DNA from 3 places in the Anoxybacillus sp. P3H1B genome. Region 1 is predicted to be linked to each of the others. Evidence: riboswitches for the same ligand, from Rfam matches in the RefSeq annotation. Region 1 holds a riboswitch; each other region holds the start of a gene.

Region 1 (4,797 bases):
TTGAATCATCGTTCCCATTGCTCCATCCATTACTAAAATTTTCTTTTTCAGCTGATTATACAGTTGGCTAGCCATGATGAAGTACCTTCCTTTCTGAAATCGAACGTTCTTTTTCTTGAATATAGCGGACGAGCTCGACTGTCATTTCATAGCGCAAAAACGGCGTAATTAAATAAATGCCGCGAAATAAATCAAAAGCCGCATCGATGAGCGATTTGGCGATGGCAATTCCTTCTCTCGACGATTGAATCGGATCATGGGCGCAAGCCGCCATTCGGGAACGAATATCGTCCGATAACGTGATTCCCGGTACTTCGTGATGCAGAAAGTCGGCGTTACGTGCGCTTGTAAGCGGCATAATACCGATATAAATCGGCGCTTCAAGATGTTTCGTTGCCTCGTATACCTCTTCGATTTTTTGTTCGGAATAGAGCGGCTGCGAAATAAAGTAGTGGGCGCCGCACTGAATCTTTTTCTCAAGCCGCTGCACCGCTTTATCTAAATAACGGACATTCGGATTGAAGGCCGCAGCGATAGAGAAGTTGGTTTTTTGCCCAAGCGGCTGACCGGAGTAGGAAATCCCTTCATTAAATTGGCGAATCAGCTGAATTAAATCAAATGATGACAAATCATACACAGATGTTGCGCCAGGAAATTCGCCGATTTTGGATGGATCTCCGGTGACAGCAAGTACATCCGTAATGCCAAGTGTATGCAATCCCATTAAATGAGATTGCAGACCAATCAGATTGCGGTCGCGGCATGTAATGTGGATCAGCGGACGGATGCCTAGCTGTTGCTTAATAAGGGTTCCGAGCGCGACATTGCTGATGCGCGGAGTAGCTAAAGAATTATCAGCCAGTGTTAGGGCATCAATATTCGTTTCTTTGAGCGCTTTCGCTCCTTCCAAAAATTTTCCGATGCCCAGCTTTTTCGGCGGATCTAATTCAACAAGGACCGACCGCCGTTTTTTTACGATATCTTCTAAAGGCGGTTCAGATTTTGGCTCTGCTGATGGAATCGAGATGTTTGCTTGCTGCTGTTTCACTTGTTTCGTTTGAATGGGCGTGCGATCAATCAAGGCTTGTGCCATCGCCGCAATATGTTTAGGAGTCGTTCCGCAGCAGCCGCCGATCAGGCGGACGCCTTGTTCGCGAAAGGAGAGAGCCGTTTCCTTAAAATATTCGGCGTTCGTTTCATAAACAAGGCGGCCGTCGCGATAATCTGGAAGGCTAGCATTCGGATAAGCGGAAAGGAATGCGGTGCTGGGAAGCGGCACGGCTTCAAGAGAACGAATCATATGATACGGACCAAGATGGCAATTTAATCCAACTACATCGGCCCCCAATTGTTCCAATTGGGAAAGCGCATCGCTGAGCGGAGTCCCGTCTTGCAGCACGCCAACACCGTGAAGGGTCACATGGGCGATAATCGGTAATGTTGTTTCTTTTCGGGCGATGGCGAGCACCGTTTGAAGCTCCTCTAAGTCGTAATAGGTTTCAAGCAGAATTCCATCTACTTCTTCGTGCAAAAGCACGTACAACTGCTCCCGAAACGTCCGTTTCACTTCTTCAAGAGTGATGGCGCTTTTCTTGAATGTGCGAAGACCGCCGATGGTTCCAAGAACATAGGCACGGCCTGAGGCCGCTTGTTTCGCTAGCTTTACAGCTGCGCGGTTGATTTCTTTTACATCGTCCTCCAATCCATAGCGTGCTAGCTTCATATAGTTTGCGCCATATGTATTGGTTTGAATGACTTCTGCGCCAGCGTCAAGATAAGCTTCATGAATATGGATAATATCTTCTGGTTTGGAGAGATTCAATTCTTCAAAACATCGGTCAATTCCATGGGAGTATAATAAAGTTCCCATCGCCCCATCGGCGATGATGATTCGTTTCTGCAATTCTTCTAAAAATCCCATGCGTATCACTCCTTCGTCTTCTTAAAAAATAAAAAAAGCCTTCTAAAAATAAGAAGAAGACTTTGGGTTGCTCCTTCTTATCTTCCAAGCATCAAGCCTGTCTGGAATTAGCACCTTGACATACGGTCAGGTTGCTGAGAGTTCACAGGGCCAGTCCCTCCCTCTCTCTTGATAAGAAAAATGAGTATGCAATTTTCAATCAATACGTTATTTATAATTTAAATAATTTTTAGAAAATATTCAACTGCAAATTTTGATTATTTTTTAGATGGAACGGATCAGCGCTCAAAAGGCGACGATCAGGCAAAGTTTGTGGACTTACGCCGGGAAATCTATAGTTCGCATTTTGGTTATAAAAACAGCCTAATTCGGAGGAATTAGGCTGTTAAGACGAAGCGCACAAACCCCTATCGATAGTTGACAAATTGTACATCAATCGGCAAATCAGCTTCACGGATCGCTGTGATCACTTTTTGCAGATCATCTTTGCTTTTGCCGCTGACGCGGATTTGATCTTCTTGAACTTGGCTTTTTACTTTTAAGCCTGTGTTTTTAATAATCGTATTAATTTTTTTCGCATGATCTTTGTCAATGCCTTGAACAAGGCTGGCACGTTGACGGACCGTTCCTCCTGAGGCTGGTTCTATTTTTCCGTATTGAATATTTTTGATAGAGACCCCGCGCTTAATCAGTTTGCCGATTAATACATCTTTCAATTGCTCAAGTTTGAATTCATCGTCGGAAACGAGGATCAGTTCGTCTTTTTCTAAGGAAATGTCACTTTTGCTTCCCTTGAAATCGTAGCGGTTTTGAATCTCCTTCATGGCGATATGAATGGCGTTAGTAACTTCAGATAAATCTACTTTGGATACGATATCAAATGAGCTTTCTTTTGACATATATTACCTCCAGTAAAATTTGGTCATTTCGTTCTTATTATAGTAAAATGTAGCATGATAAACAATAAAAAGGAAGATGCATCCATGAAACAACTTATACCAGGAGAAATAAGAACATTAACCGTAAAGCGGGAGGTTCCGTTTGGCTGGTTTTTAGCGAGCGGTCAGGAAGAAGTGTTGCTTCATCAAGCGGAGATAGACCGTCCGCTTGCAATCGGAGAAGAGGTCCATGTCTTTTTATATCACGACCATCAAGGACGGTTGAGCGCTACAATGAAATCACCCAAAATAACAAAGGATACATATCATTGGGTGGAGGTGGTTGATGTTGTTCCAAAGCTCGGTGTTTTTGTTGACATTGGCATATCAAAAGATGTGCTTGTGTCTAGCGATGATTTGCCTCCTCTTTTGTCACTATGGCCACAGCGAGGGGATCAGTTATATTGTTCGTTAAAGACAGATCGGAAAGGGCGCTTGTTGGCTAACTTGGCGGATGAGGAAACAATCCGGCAGCTTGCTACGAAAGCTTCGGAGTCCGTCTTTAATCAAAATGTGCGCGGTCGCATATATCGTGTGATCAAAGCTGGAGCGTCTATGATCTCAGATGTGGGTTATATCGGTTTTATCCACGAATCTCAACGCAGGAGAGAACCGCGTCTTGGCGAAGTGGTCGAAGGGCGTGTCATCGCTGTCAAAGAAGACGGTACAATGAATGTGTCGCTGCTGCCGCGCAAGCACGAAAGCATCGACGAAGATGCAGGAATGATTTATCGTTACCTTGAAAGCAGAGGAGGGGCCATGCCCTATCATGATAAAAGCAATGCAGAGGATATTCAAGCGCGCTTTCAAATGAGTAAAGCCGCGTTTAAAAGAGCATTGGGACGGCTTATGAAAGAAGATAGGATTTATCAAGAAAATGGCTGGACTTATATCAAGCATAAGGAAGAATAGAAGCGGGGGTACAATACTCCGCTTTTTTTGTGCAGGGCTAAAAAGATGCCCCTATATCGCCGATAAAAATAGTGGATAGATTACAGCATAAGGGGATAAATCGATGAAGCAACTACGTCTTATCATTGTTATGATGGTGGTCGTGTGCCTTTTTTCAGGATGTTCAGCGCAGGAAACGGCCACAACAAAAGAAAGAGTAAAAGTCGGTATTATGTTGTCTGACGTCGGACTTGGAGATCAATCGTTTAGTGATTCTGCTTTCAATGGATTGATGAAAGCGCGCAACGAGCTTGGCATTGTGTTCGATTATCGCGAATTGCAGGATACGAAAACGTATGAGCAAGGGCTAAAAGAATTGGTCGAAGAGGGAAATGATATTGTCATCGGCCTCGGATTCATGGTGCAAGAGGATTTGGAAAAAGTAGCGAAGCAATATCCAAAGCAGCATTTTATTCTAGTGGATGCTGTGTCCAATTTGAAAAACGTGACTTCGATTACGTTTAAGGAAGATGAAGGAAGCTTTTTAGCCGGAGTAGTCGCGGCGTTAGCGACCAAAACGAATCAGGTTGGCTTTATTGGCGGAGACGATGTACCGCTTATCCACAAATTTGCCGACGGCTTTGAAAAAGGGGTTCATGCCTTAAAGCCTTCAGCTTCTGTGAGCGTGGTGTATGCCGGGGATTTTGGAAATGATCAGCTTGGCGCCAAGCTTGCGGGAGAAATGTTTAAAGGCAGCTGCGACGTCGTATATACGGCCGCTGGATTTACGGGCGTGGGAGTGTTAAAGGAAGCGGAGGCGCAAGGAAAGTATGCTATTGGCGTTGACAGCGACCAATATTTTTATGCGGAAAAGGCGGTTGTCACATCAATGGTGAAAAATGTGGATGTGGCGCTGTTTACGATTTTACAGCAATATGTGCAAAAAGGCGAAATGCCACAAGGGGCGGTTCAACTGGGCCTTAAGGAAAATGGCGTCGGACTTGCGCCGATTCGCGTGATGGCATGGAGCGAGCCGCAACAAAAATT
Region 2 (4,797 bases), on a different contig from region 1:
TTTAAAAACGAATAGCCACGAAACGGAGAATACTTATGGTATTTTGGATTAGCCGCCGCTTTTTGCAGCGCTTCTACGATATGCGGAGGCGTCGGTTGATCAGGATTTCCTTGACCAAGATTAATTACATCATGTCCTTGAGCCACCACTTTTCCTACTTTGTCGACAAGCGAAGCAAAAAACTGCTTCGGAAGACTTTGCAACAACTCGGATTGGACAAATGATTTCAATTGCTTCACCTACTCAAAAAATTCTTGAAATTCTAGTCAAACATCATATATCGTAAAAATTAAATTGTAAAGACATTTTTTTGGGGTGAATGATTATGACATTAAAAATTGCTTGTCTTCAGCTCGATATTGCTTTCGGAAATCCTGCGGAAAATAAACGCCGCGTTCAACAAGAGATCGAAAAAGTTTGTCAAAGCTCTGTTGACGTCATCGTCCTTCCTGAACTATGGACAACCGGATACGATCTCGCACGCCTTGACGACATTGCTGATGAGAATGGCGCTGATACCAAATCGTTTATTAGCAAGCTCGCACGCCTGCACAACGTCTGTATTGTTGCTGGCTCCATTGCCAAAAAAACCGCTGCCGGCATCACCAATACCATGTACATTGTCAATCGAGACGGCGACATTGTAGGAGAATACAGCAAACTCCATCTCTTTCAGCTCATGGATGAGCATTTGTATTTACAACCCGGTGAATCGAGCGGCTTATTTACCTTGGAGCAAACATTGTGCGCGGGAGTCATTTGCTATGACATTCGCTTCCCTGAATGGATTCGCGCCCATACAACCCAAGGCGCAGAGTTATTGTTTGTGGTCGCCGAATGGCCACAGCCCCGCCTTGAACATTGGCGAACCCTTTTGCAAGCGCGCGCGATTGAAAATCAATGCTATGTAATCGCCTGCAATCGTGCTGGAAAAGATCCGAACAATCAATTTGCCGGCCATTCACTTGTCATTGATCCATGGGGAGTCATCCTCGCCGAAGCCGATGAAAATCCATGCTCTCTTATGGCCGAAATCCAGCTGTCAAAAGTGAAAGAAGTTCGCAAGCAAATTCCTATTTTCCAAGACCGCCGACCTGAGCACTATATTTCGGCCGAAAAAAATTTTCAAAAAAACAGTTGACAAAACTGGCAAATCGAATGTATGATTCGAATCAAGCGAATTGAAAAAAGTTTTGCATTGTTAAAAACATTCGAATAAAACTGAACAAACTCTTATCAAGAGCAGGTGGAGGGACGAGCCCGATGAAGCCCGGCAACCGACTTAACCAACGTTAAGCACGGTGCTAATTCTTGCAGCAACACGCTGAGAGATAAGAGGGGAGAAGCCGACTTCAAACCTCTTTCGAAAAGCGAAGGAGGTTTTTTCATTGTTTCATTGATTGAGTGAATGATAAGGAGGGTACAAATGATGACACATTCTAAACAATCCGTCTACGAGCCTTTAACGGAATCGGGAGCGGTTGCACTTGCTGCTCGATTAGGCTTATTTCCGGAAGGAACACCATTCATTTGTCAAGAAATTGGCGATGGTAACTTAAATCTTGTGTTCCATGTATTCGATCCCCAAACAAAGAAAGGAGTCATTATTAAACAAGCGCTACCATATGCAAAAGTGGTCGGTGAAAGCTGGCCGCTTACGCTTAAGCGGGCTGTCATTGAAAGCCATGCGTTGCGCACGTTTGCCGACTACGTTCCGCAATACGTGCCAAAGGTATACTACTCAGATGAGTCATTAGCGATTACCGTGATGGAGGATTTATCGCATCTGCAAATTGCTCGAAAAGGATTCATTGCTGGAAAAACATATCCGCTTCTTTCCCAGCACATTGGAGAGTTTATCGCTAAAACGTTATTTTACACATCGGACTTTGGCATGAACCAGCAGCAGAAAAAACAGCTGCAGCAAAATTTCATCAATCCAGAGTTATGTAAAATTACCGAAGATCTCGTCTTTACTGATCCGTTTTTCGACCATGAAACGAATAATTTTGAAGAGGAGTTGCGCCGTGACGTAGAGGCTCTTTGGAATGACGATGCGCTTCATCTTGAAGTAGCAAAACTCAAGCGGAAATTTTTAACGGAAGCCGATGCGCTCATTCATGGGGATTTACATACTGGAAGCATTTTTGCAAGCGACACAGAAACAAAAGTCATTGATCCTGAGTTTGCGTTTTACGGCCCATTTGGGTTTGATATCGGCCAATTTTTTGCCAATTTACTCCTAAATGCGTTGTCCCGTTCAGAACATGAGCCGCTATTGGCTCACATCGAAAAAACATGGAATGTATTTACGCACACGTTTGCTGCCCTTTGGGAACAGCATAATGTAGAACCGTATGCAAAAACCGAAGGATTGTTGCAAGACGTGCTGCAGCAAACGCTCATCGATGCGGTCGGTTTTGCTGGTTGTGAAATCATCCGGCGCACGATCGGCTTAGCCCATGTCGCCGATCTTGACGGAATCGAAGATCAACCTACGCGCATCCATGCCAAACAGCTTGCCCTTCAGCTCGGGCGACAACTGATTTTACATCGCCAGACGATCCATGAAGTGCAACAAATACGCTCTTTGTTCTTTCAAACATTTGCTGCCACTCATTAAACGAAAGGAAGAAGAATATGGATTCATTGCTCTCCATTCCGCGTTCTGTTGAATGGAATCACACACATTTGACCATTTTAAATCAGCAAAAGCTTCCAAATGAGACTGAATATTTAGAATTAAAAGATATTCAATCTGTGTGGGATGCAATTGCCACATTGAAGGTTCGCGGTGCTCCAGCGATTGGCATCACAGCTGCATACGGTCTTGCTTTAGCGGCACACAGCTATCAAACGAATTCTCTCGAAGATTTTCGCAACCTTCTGAAAAAGGATCGTGATTATTTGGCAAGTGCCAGACCGACAGCCGTCAATTTATTTTGGGCGCTCGACCGCTTGATGGCCAGCATTGCGAACGTTTCGTCTGTCGCCGATGCCAAAAAAGCATTGGTTCATGAGGCAATCCGTATTCAAAGCGAGGATGAGAACACATGCCGCTCCATCGGTGAACATGCCCTTTCTCTTTTTCAAGAGGGAGATCGCATTTTAACCATCTGCAACGCTGGATCAATCGCTACGGCTCGGTATGGTACCGCGCTTGCTCCCCTTTATTTGGCAAAAGAACGCGGAATTCGTCTGCATGTCTATGCTTGCGAAACAAGACCCATTTTGCAAGGCGCGCGGCTGACGACATGGGAGCTCATGCAAGCAGGCGTTGATGTAACGCTGATCACTGATAATATGGCAGCACAAACTATAAAGACAAAAGACATCACAGCTGTCATCGTCGGTGCTGACCGCATTGCCGCAAACGGAGATACCGCCAATAAAATCGGTACATTTGGCTTGGCATTGCTCGCTAAAGCATTCAACATTCCTTTTTATGTAGCGGCTCCCCTGTCCACTATTGATTTATCGACTAAGACAGGGGCAGATATTCCGATTGAAGAGCGTCCGTCTGAAGAAATAACCGAGCTGGCAGGAACACGAATCGCTCCTCCTGGAGTAAAAGTATACAATCCTGCTTTTGATGTGACGCCTCACGAGCTGATTACAGCCATTATTACTGAAAAAGGAATCATAAGCGGCCATTATGAAAGCGTGCTGACAGCTTTGTTTAAGGAGGAAATCAAGCGATGAAAAAACGACACACATTTTTGTTGGCAATCCTATTGTTATTCGGCATCATGCTCGGAGGCTGCACCAATGAACAAGATGCTGTAAGCTCTAAACCAGCGGCTAAACAAGAAAACACGGAACAGAAGGCGACGAACAATACAGCCAATGAATCCGCTTCCGCTGAGCAGGCCGCTATTCCAAATCAATTAAAAAAACCCATTAAAATTGCGGCCATTATGCAATTTTCGATCGGTACCTTCTCCTCTCAATATATTGCTGGCGTAAAAGATCAAGTGCAGAAATTTGGCGGAGAAGTACAAGTTTACAATGCTGATAACGATTTAACGAAAATGGCTTCATATGTAGAAACCGCGATCACGCAAAATGTCGATGCCATCCTTTTGGACCACGGACGAGCCGACGCATTAAAAGGGCCGGTTGAAAAAGCGGTGGCCCAAGGTATTCCTGTCGTCGCTTTTGACAACGACTTAAATATTCCCGGCGTAACCGTCATTGACCAAGATGACTATAGCCTTGCTTGGAAAACATTAAAAACATTAGCAGAAGATTTAAATGGCGAAGGAAAAATTGTTACCATCTGGGTCGGTGGTTTTACACCAATGGAACGGCGTTATGTCATTTATGACGCATTTAAAAAACGGTATCCAAGCATTAAAGAAATTGCTAAATTCGGCAATGCCAGCTCTAATACAGCATTAGACACACAAACGCAAATGGAAGCGATTTTGAAAAAATATCCGAACAAAGGCGATATCGATGCTGTATTCGCTACATGGGACGAATTTGCGAAAGGAGCCACACGAGCCATTCAACAGGCGGGCCGTACCGAAATCAAAGTATACGGCATTGATTTAAGCGATGAAGATTTGCAAATGATTCAGCAGCCAGACAGCCCATGGGTAGCAACAACCGCGACTGACCCTGCCGAAGTCGGCCGAGTCCAAGTACGGTTTGCTTATCAAAAAATTGCAGGTGAGAAAACGCCAAGTATTTATTCTCTCGAGCCACATCTGGTGAAAAAGACAGACTTGCCTAATCAGCAAGTAACAATGGGAGATCTGCATCAATACATTACTGGCTGGGGTCAATCCAACG
Region 3 (4,797 bases), on a different contig from region 1:
GTCCGTAGCCGCTTCGGATCAGGAGTTATTTCATTCGCCGCTTCGATTGCTTGTTGTCATTGAAGCGCCGCGTTACTATATTGAGCGTTTGCTCACCGAGCACTTGCCTTTTTCTCAAAAAGTGAAAAACGGCTGGCTCCGTCTCGCATCGATTGATCCCGATAGCGGGGAATGGGTGTCGTGGGGACGCTCCCTATTTTAAAAGATATGGAAAAGCCGCTTGGTCCAAGTTATTGGTAAGCGGCTTTCCATATAATCAGGACCAAAATGGGTGAAGAGGAATTTTAACACATGGACCGAGAAGTCTTCTCCCTCTTAACGAAATGGAGGTGGGAGAGGTTTATGCAAGTTTTAGGGTTGCTACATGTACAAAAAAAGGGGGGATCTACACGACGGAAGATGCCCCCTAAATATTAAGCAATTGGTCCGCCAAGCTTTTCAATGCTTGGATCGACATTCGTAAATTTTTTGAAGTTTTCACGGAATTTTGCGGCAAGATCTTTTGCTTTTTGCTCGTATGCTTCTTGATCAGCCCACGTATTTTTTGGAAGCAATACTTCATCAGGCACTCCAGGAACATGCGCCGGAATTTGCAACCCAAAAATTGGATCTTGTACCGTTTCGACGTTGTTCAACTCGCCTTCAAGGGCTGCTTGCACCATTGCTCGCGTATATTGCAGTTTCATGCGGCTGCCGACTCCGTATTCCCCACCGGTCCAGCCTGTATTCACTAAAAACACTTGTACTTGATGCTCGTCGATTTTTTTGCCGAGCATTTCTGCATAACGTGTTGCTGGAAGCGGTAGGAACGGAGCTCCAAAGCAAGTCGAGAACGTTGCTTGCGGTGACGTAATGCCGCGTTCTGTGCCAGCCAATTTGCTTGTATAGCCGCTCAAGAAATGATACATCGCTTGTTCTTTTGTAAGCTTGCTGATTGGCGGTAAAACGCCGAATGCGTCAGCTGTCAAGAACACGATAGTTGCCGGATGGCCAGCGACGCTTGGATCAACAATATTGTCGATCGATTGAATCGGATACGCTGCGCGCGTATTTTCGGTCAACGTTGCGTTGTCGTAGTCAGGAATGCGTGTGTTTTCATCTAGAACGACGTTTTCCAGTACAGCGCCAAAGCGGATCGCATCAAAGATTTGCGGCTCTTTTTCACGTGAAAGATTGATGCATTTTGCATAGCAGCCGCCCTCAATGTTAAACACTCCGCTATTGGACCAGCCATGTTCATCGTCTCCAATTAAACGGCGCTTCGGATCGGCAGAAAGCGTCGTTTTTCCGGTTCCTGATAATCCGAAAAATAGTGCGACATCTCCTTCTGGACCGACGTTTGCCGAGCAGTGCATTGGTAAAATGTTTTGCTCTGGAAGAAGGAAATTCATCACAGAGAAAATGGATTTTTTAATTTCTCCCGCATATTCAGTACCGCCAATGAGCACGATGCGGCGTTCAAACGAAATGATAATAAACGTTTCTGATTTTGTTCCATCGACAGCTGGATTCGCTTTGAAGTTTGGTGCGGAAATGACTGTGAACTGTGCATCGTGTGTTTCCAGCTCTTCCTGTGTCGGACGGATAAAAAGCTGATGTGCGAATAAATTGTGCCAAGCAAATTCATTGATAACCTGAATAGGCAGGCGATAGGCCGGATCAGCTCCAGCGAAGCCTTTGAATACGAATATCTCATCTTTTTGCATTAAATAGTCGATGACTTTATGATATAATTGATCAAAGACTTCTTCGGAAATCGGTTGATTAACTGTGCCCCAATCGATTTTTTCTTTTGTGGAGGCTTCCGCTACAATATATTTATCTTTTGGTGAACGTCCCGTATATTTTCCAGTTGTAGTGGCAACCGCGCCAGTCGCTGTCAGCATTCCTTCTTTGCGCTCAAGAACTTTTTCTACTAGTTGAGAAACAGACAAATTTTGCTGTATGTTTTGCCGTTGGAGCAGTATATTCAACTTATTGGTAACATCAACAATGCTCATCTACAAAACCTACCTTTTTGTAAAGTTATAAACCTGAAATTAGTATAACACATTTAAATAATTAGTCCATACTATTTAACGTAATTTTTCACGTTTATTTTTTGTCTATTTTGTTGCAAATACATATGGAGAAAATTACCCTGTGCAACATGAAAAAATTTTGCCGAATCATGTTGACTTTTTTTTGTTGATTAAGCTATGATAACATATTGAACGGTTACTCTTATCCCGAGTTGGTGGAGGGACAGGCCCAATGAAACCCAGCAACCGTCACAACAATTATACATGTGAAATGGTGCTAACCTGTGGCAAGGCATAGCCCTTGAACGATAAGAGTGAAAGGCGCGATATGAAAGCAAATCACCTTTCCTCGATATCGAAGGAAAGGTTTTTTCGTTTATATAAGCGGGGGAATGAGTGCCGTATCAATTTTTCAGTGATCAGAGGCGCAAAAGGCGGCGTCTCTCAAACATGAACATAAGAGGAGGAAAACAACGAATGTCAGCCAAACGCCGTTTATTCACTTCTGAATCTGTTACAGAAGGCCATCCTGATAAAATTTGCGACCAAATTTCCGACGCGATTTTAGATGCGATTTTAGCAAAAGATCCAAATGCCCGCGTAGCATGCGAAACAAGCGTAACAACGGGTCTTGTATTAGTGAGCGGAGAAATTACGACATCCACATATGTGGATATTCCGAAAATCGTTCGCGATACGGTTCGCGAAATTGGTTATACTCGTGCGAAATTTGGCTTTGATGCTGATACATGCGCAGTATTGACATCGATCGACGAGCAATCACCTGATATTGCCATGGGTGTTGACCAGGCATTAGAGGCGCGTGAAGGTCAGATGACTGACGAAGAAATCGAAGCGATTGGCGCGGGCGACCAAGGATTGATGTTTGGATTTGCTTGCAATGAAACAAAAGAGCTTATGCCTCTGCCGATTTCGCTGGCGCACAAATTAGCTCGCCGTCTCTCAGAAGTGCGCAAAGAAGATATTTTGCCGTATTTGCGTCCAGATGGAAAAACGCAAGTAACAGTGGAATACGATGAAAATGGCAAGCCGGTACGCATCGACACGATTGTTGTTTCGACACAGCATCATCCAGAAATTACGCAGGAGCAAATCGTGCGCAATATTAAAGAACATGTGATTCAACCAGTTGTTCCAGCGGAATTAATCGACGAAAATACAAAATACTTTATCAATCCAACAGGTCGTTTTGTGATCGGCGGTCCACAGGGAGACGCTGGATTAACAGGCCGTAAAATCATTGTTGACACATATGGAGGCTATGCTCGCCACGGCGGTGGCGCGTTTTCAGGAAAAGATCCGACAAAGGTTGACCGTTCGGCAGCCTATGCTGCGCGTTATGTCGCTAAAAATATTGTCGCTGCTGGCCTTGCTGAAAAATGCGAAGTGCAGCTAGCCTATGCAATCGGCGTGGCAAAACCAGTGTCCATCGCCATTGATACATTTGGCACAGGAAAGGTATCTGAAGACATTTTAATTGAAGTGGTGCGCAATAACTTTGATCTTCGTCCTGCTGGCATTATTAAAATGCTTGATTTGCGCCGTCCGATTTACAAACAAACGGCGGCCTATGGTCACTTTGGCCGCGCGGATGTGGATCTTCCATGGGAGCGCACAGACAAAGCGGAAGCGTTAAAAGAGCAGGCTCTTGCATTGGCGAAGTGATAAGGCATCAAAAGAGAGTTACATGAATATGTAGCTCTCTTTCTCTTTTCTGTTTGATTTGCAACGAATGTTGATAAGGTTCGACTAATTTATTGTAATCAATGGTTAAAATAAATGTAACGTTCCAAATGTCCAAATCTGTGGTATAATTTTCGAGTTGAATATAAAGAAGTAGGTGAAACGGCATGTGCGGTTTTATAGGTTGTGTCCATGATCATCCAAAAACACTTGATGAACAATGGAAAAAAACGTTTGAAGAAATGAATGACATGATTACTCATCGCGGTCCTGACGATGATGGATATTTTTTTGATGAACATGTTCATTTCGGCTTTAGACGTCTCAGCATTATCGATTTAGAAGCTGGTCATCAGCCGTTATCGTATGAAAACGAAAAATATTGGATTATTTTTAACGGTGAAATTTACAACTATATTGAACTGCGTGATGAATTATTGCAAAAAGGATATCCATTTGCGACCCACTCCGATACAGAAGTCATTATTGCTTTATATAGCCATGAAAAAGAAAAAGCGGTCGAAAAGCTGCGCGGCATGTTTGCCTTTGTCATTTGGGACAAGGAAGAAAAATCGGTTTTTGCCGCTCGGGATCCTTTTGGAATCAAGCCATTCTTCTATATGGAAGAGGAAGACCGCACCTTTTTTGCATCGGAGAAAAAAAGCATTTTGCATGCGATAGAAAATGATTTACTTGACTATGAAGCATTGCAGCACTACTTAACATTTCAATATGTCCCTGAACCGATGACGATGTCTGCCGGAATCCGCAAGCTGGAGCCTGGCCACTATATCAAAAAGAAAGTTGGCGAACCATTGACGATCCATCGCTACTGGAAAGCGAACTTTCAGCCCGTTGTTCAATCTGAAGATGAGCTTGTAAAAGAAATTCGCGAGGTATTATTTGATTCGGTGAAGGTGCATATGCGCAGCGATGTGCCTGTCGGATCATTTTTATCAGGAGGAATTGATTCATCGCTTATTGCTTCGATTGCCAAGCAATTTCATCCCAACATTAAGACGTTTTCTGTTGGCTTTGAGCGTGAAGGATTCAGCGAGATTGACGTAGCGAA

Evidence for each region. Region 1 has a riboswitch for S-adenosylmethionine ahead of AT864_RS08340 (bifunctional homocysteine S-methyltransferase/methylenetetrahydrofolate reductase). Riboswitches for the same ligand answer to the same signal wherever they lie in the genome.
Region 2: it holds a riboswitch for S-adenosylmethionine, as region 1 does, so the genes downstream of both, mtnK (S-methyl-5-thioribose kinase) here and AT864_RS08340 (bifunctional homocysteine S-methyltransferase/methylenetetrahydrofolate reductase) in region 1, are expected to answer to the same signal.
Region 3: it holds a riboswitch for S-adenosylmethionine, as region 1 does, so the genes downstream of both, metK (methionine adenosyltransferase) here and AT864_RS08340 (bifunctional homocysteine S-methyltransferase/methylenetetrahydrofolate reductase) in region 1, are expected to answer to the same signal.

The regions. Positions count from the first base shown of each region.
Region 1 is NZ_LPUG01000012.1:213,284-218,080, forward strand. It holds gene metH (methionine synthase) at 1-75, opposite strand, end outside; gene AT864_RS08340 (bifunctional homocysteine S-methyltransferase/methylenetetrahydrofolate reductase) at 68-1,921, opposite strand; SAM riboswitch class I at 1,996-2,099, opposite strand; gene AT864_RS08345 (YajQ family cyclic di-GMP-binding protein) at 2,329-2,820, opposite strand; gene AT864_RS08350 (S1 RNA-binding domain-containing protein) at 2,905-3,771, shown strand; gene AT864_RS08355 (BMP family protein) at 3,875-4,797, shown strand, end outside.
Region 2 is NZ_LPUG01000011.1:54,273-59,069, reverse strand. It holds gene AT864_RS04425 (pyridoxal phosphate-dependent aminotransferase) at 1-230, opposite strand, end outside; gene AT864_RS04420 (carbon-nitrogen family hydrolase) at 326-1,141, shown strand; SAM riboswitch class I at 1,231-1,338, shown strand; gene mtnK (S-methyl-5-thioribose kinase) at 1,430-2,623, shown strand; gene mtnA (S-methyl-5-thioribose-1-phosphate isomerase) at 2,641-3,702, shown strand; gene AT864_RS04405 (sugar ABC transporter substrate-binding protein) at 3,699-4,797, shown strand, end outside.
Region 3 is NZ_LPUG01000024.1:44,890-49,686, forward strand. It holds gene AT864_RS14360 (DUF2309 domain-containing protein) at 1-202, shown strand, start outside; gene pckA (phosphoenolpyruvate carboxykinase (ATP)) at 414-2,000, opposite strand; SAM riboswitch class I at 2,221-2,336, shown strand; gene metK (methionine adenosyltransferase) at 2,499-3,707, shown strand; gene asnB (asparagine synthase (glutamine-hydrolyzing)) at 3,893-4,797, shown strand, end outside.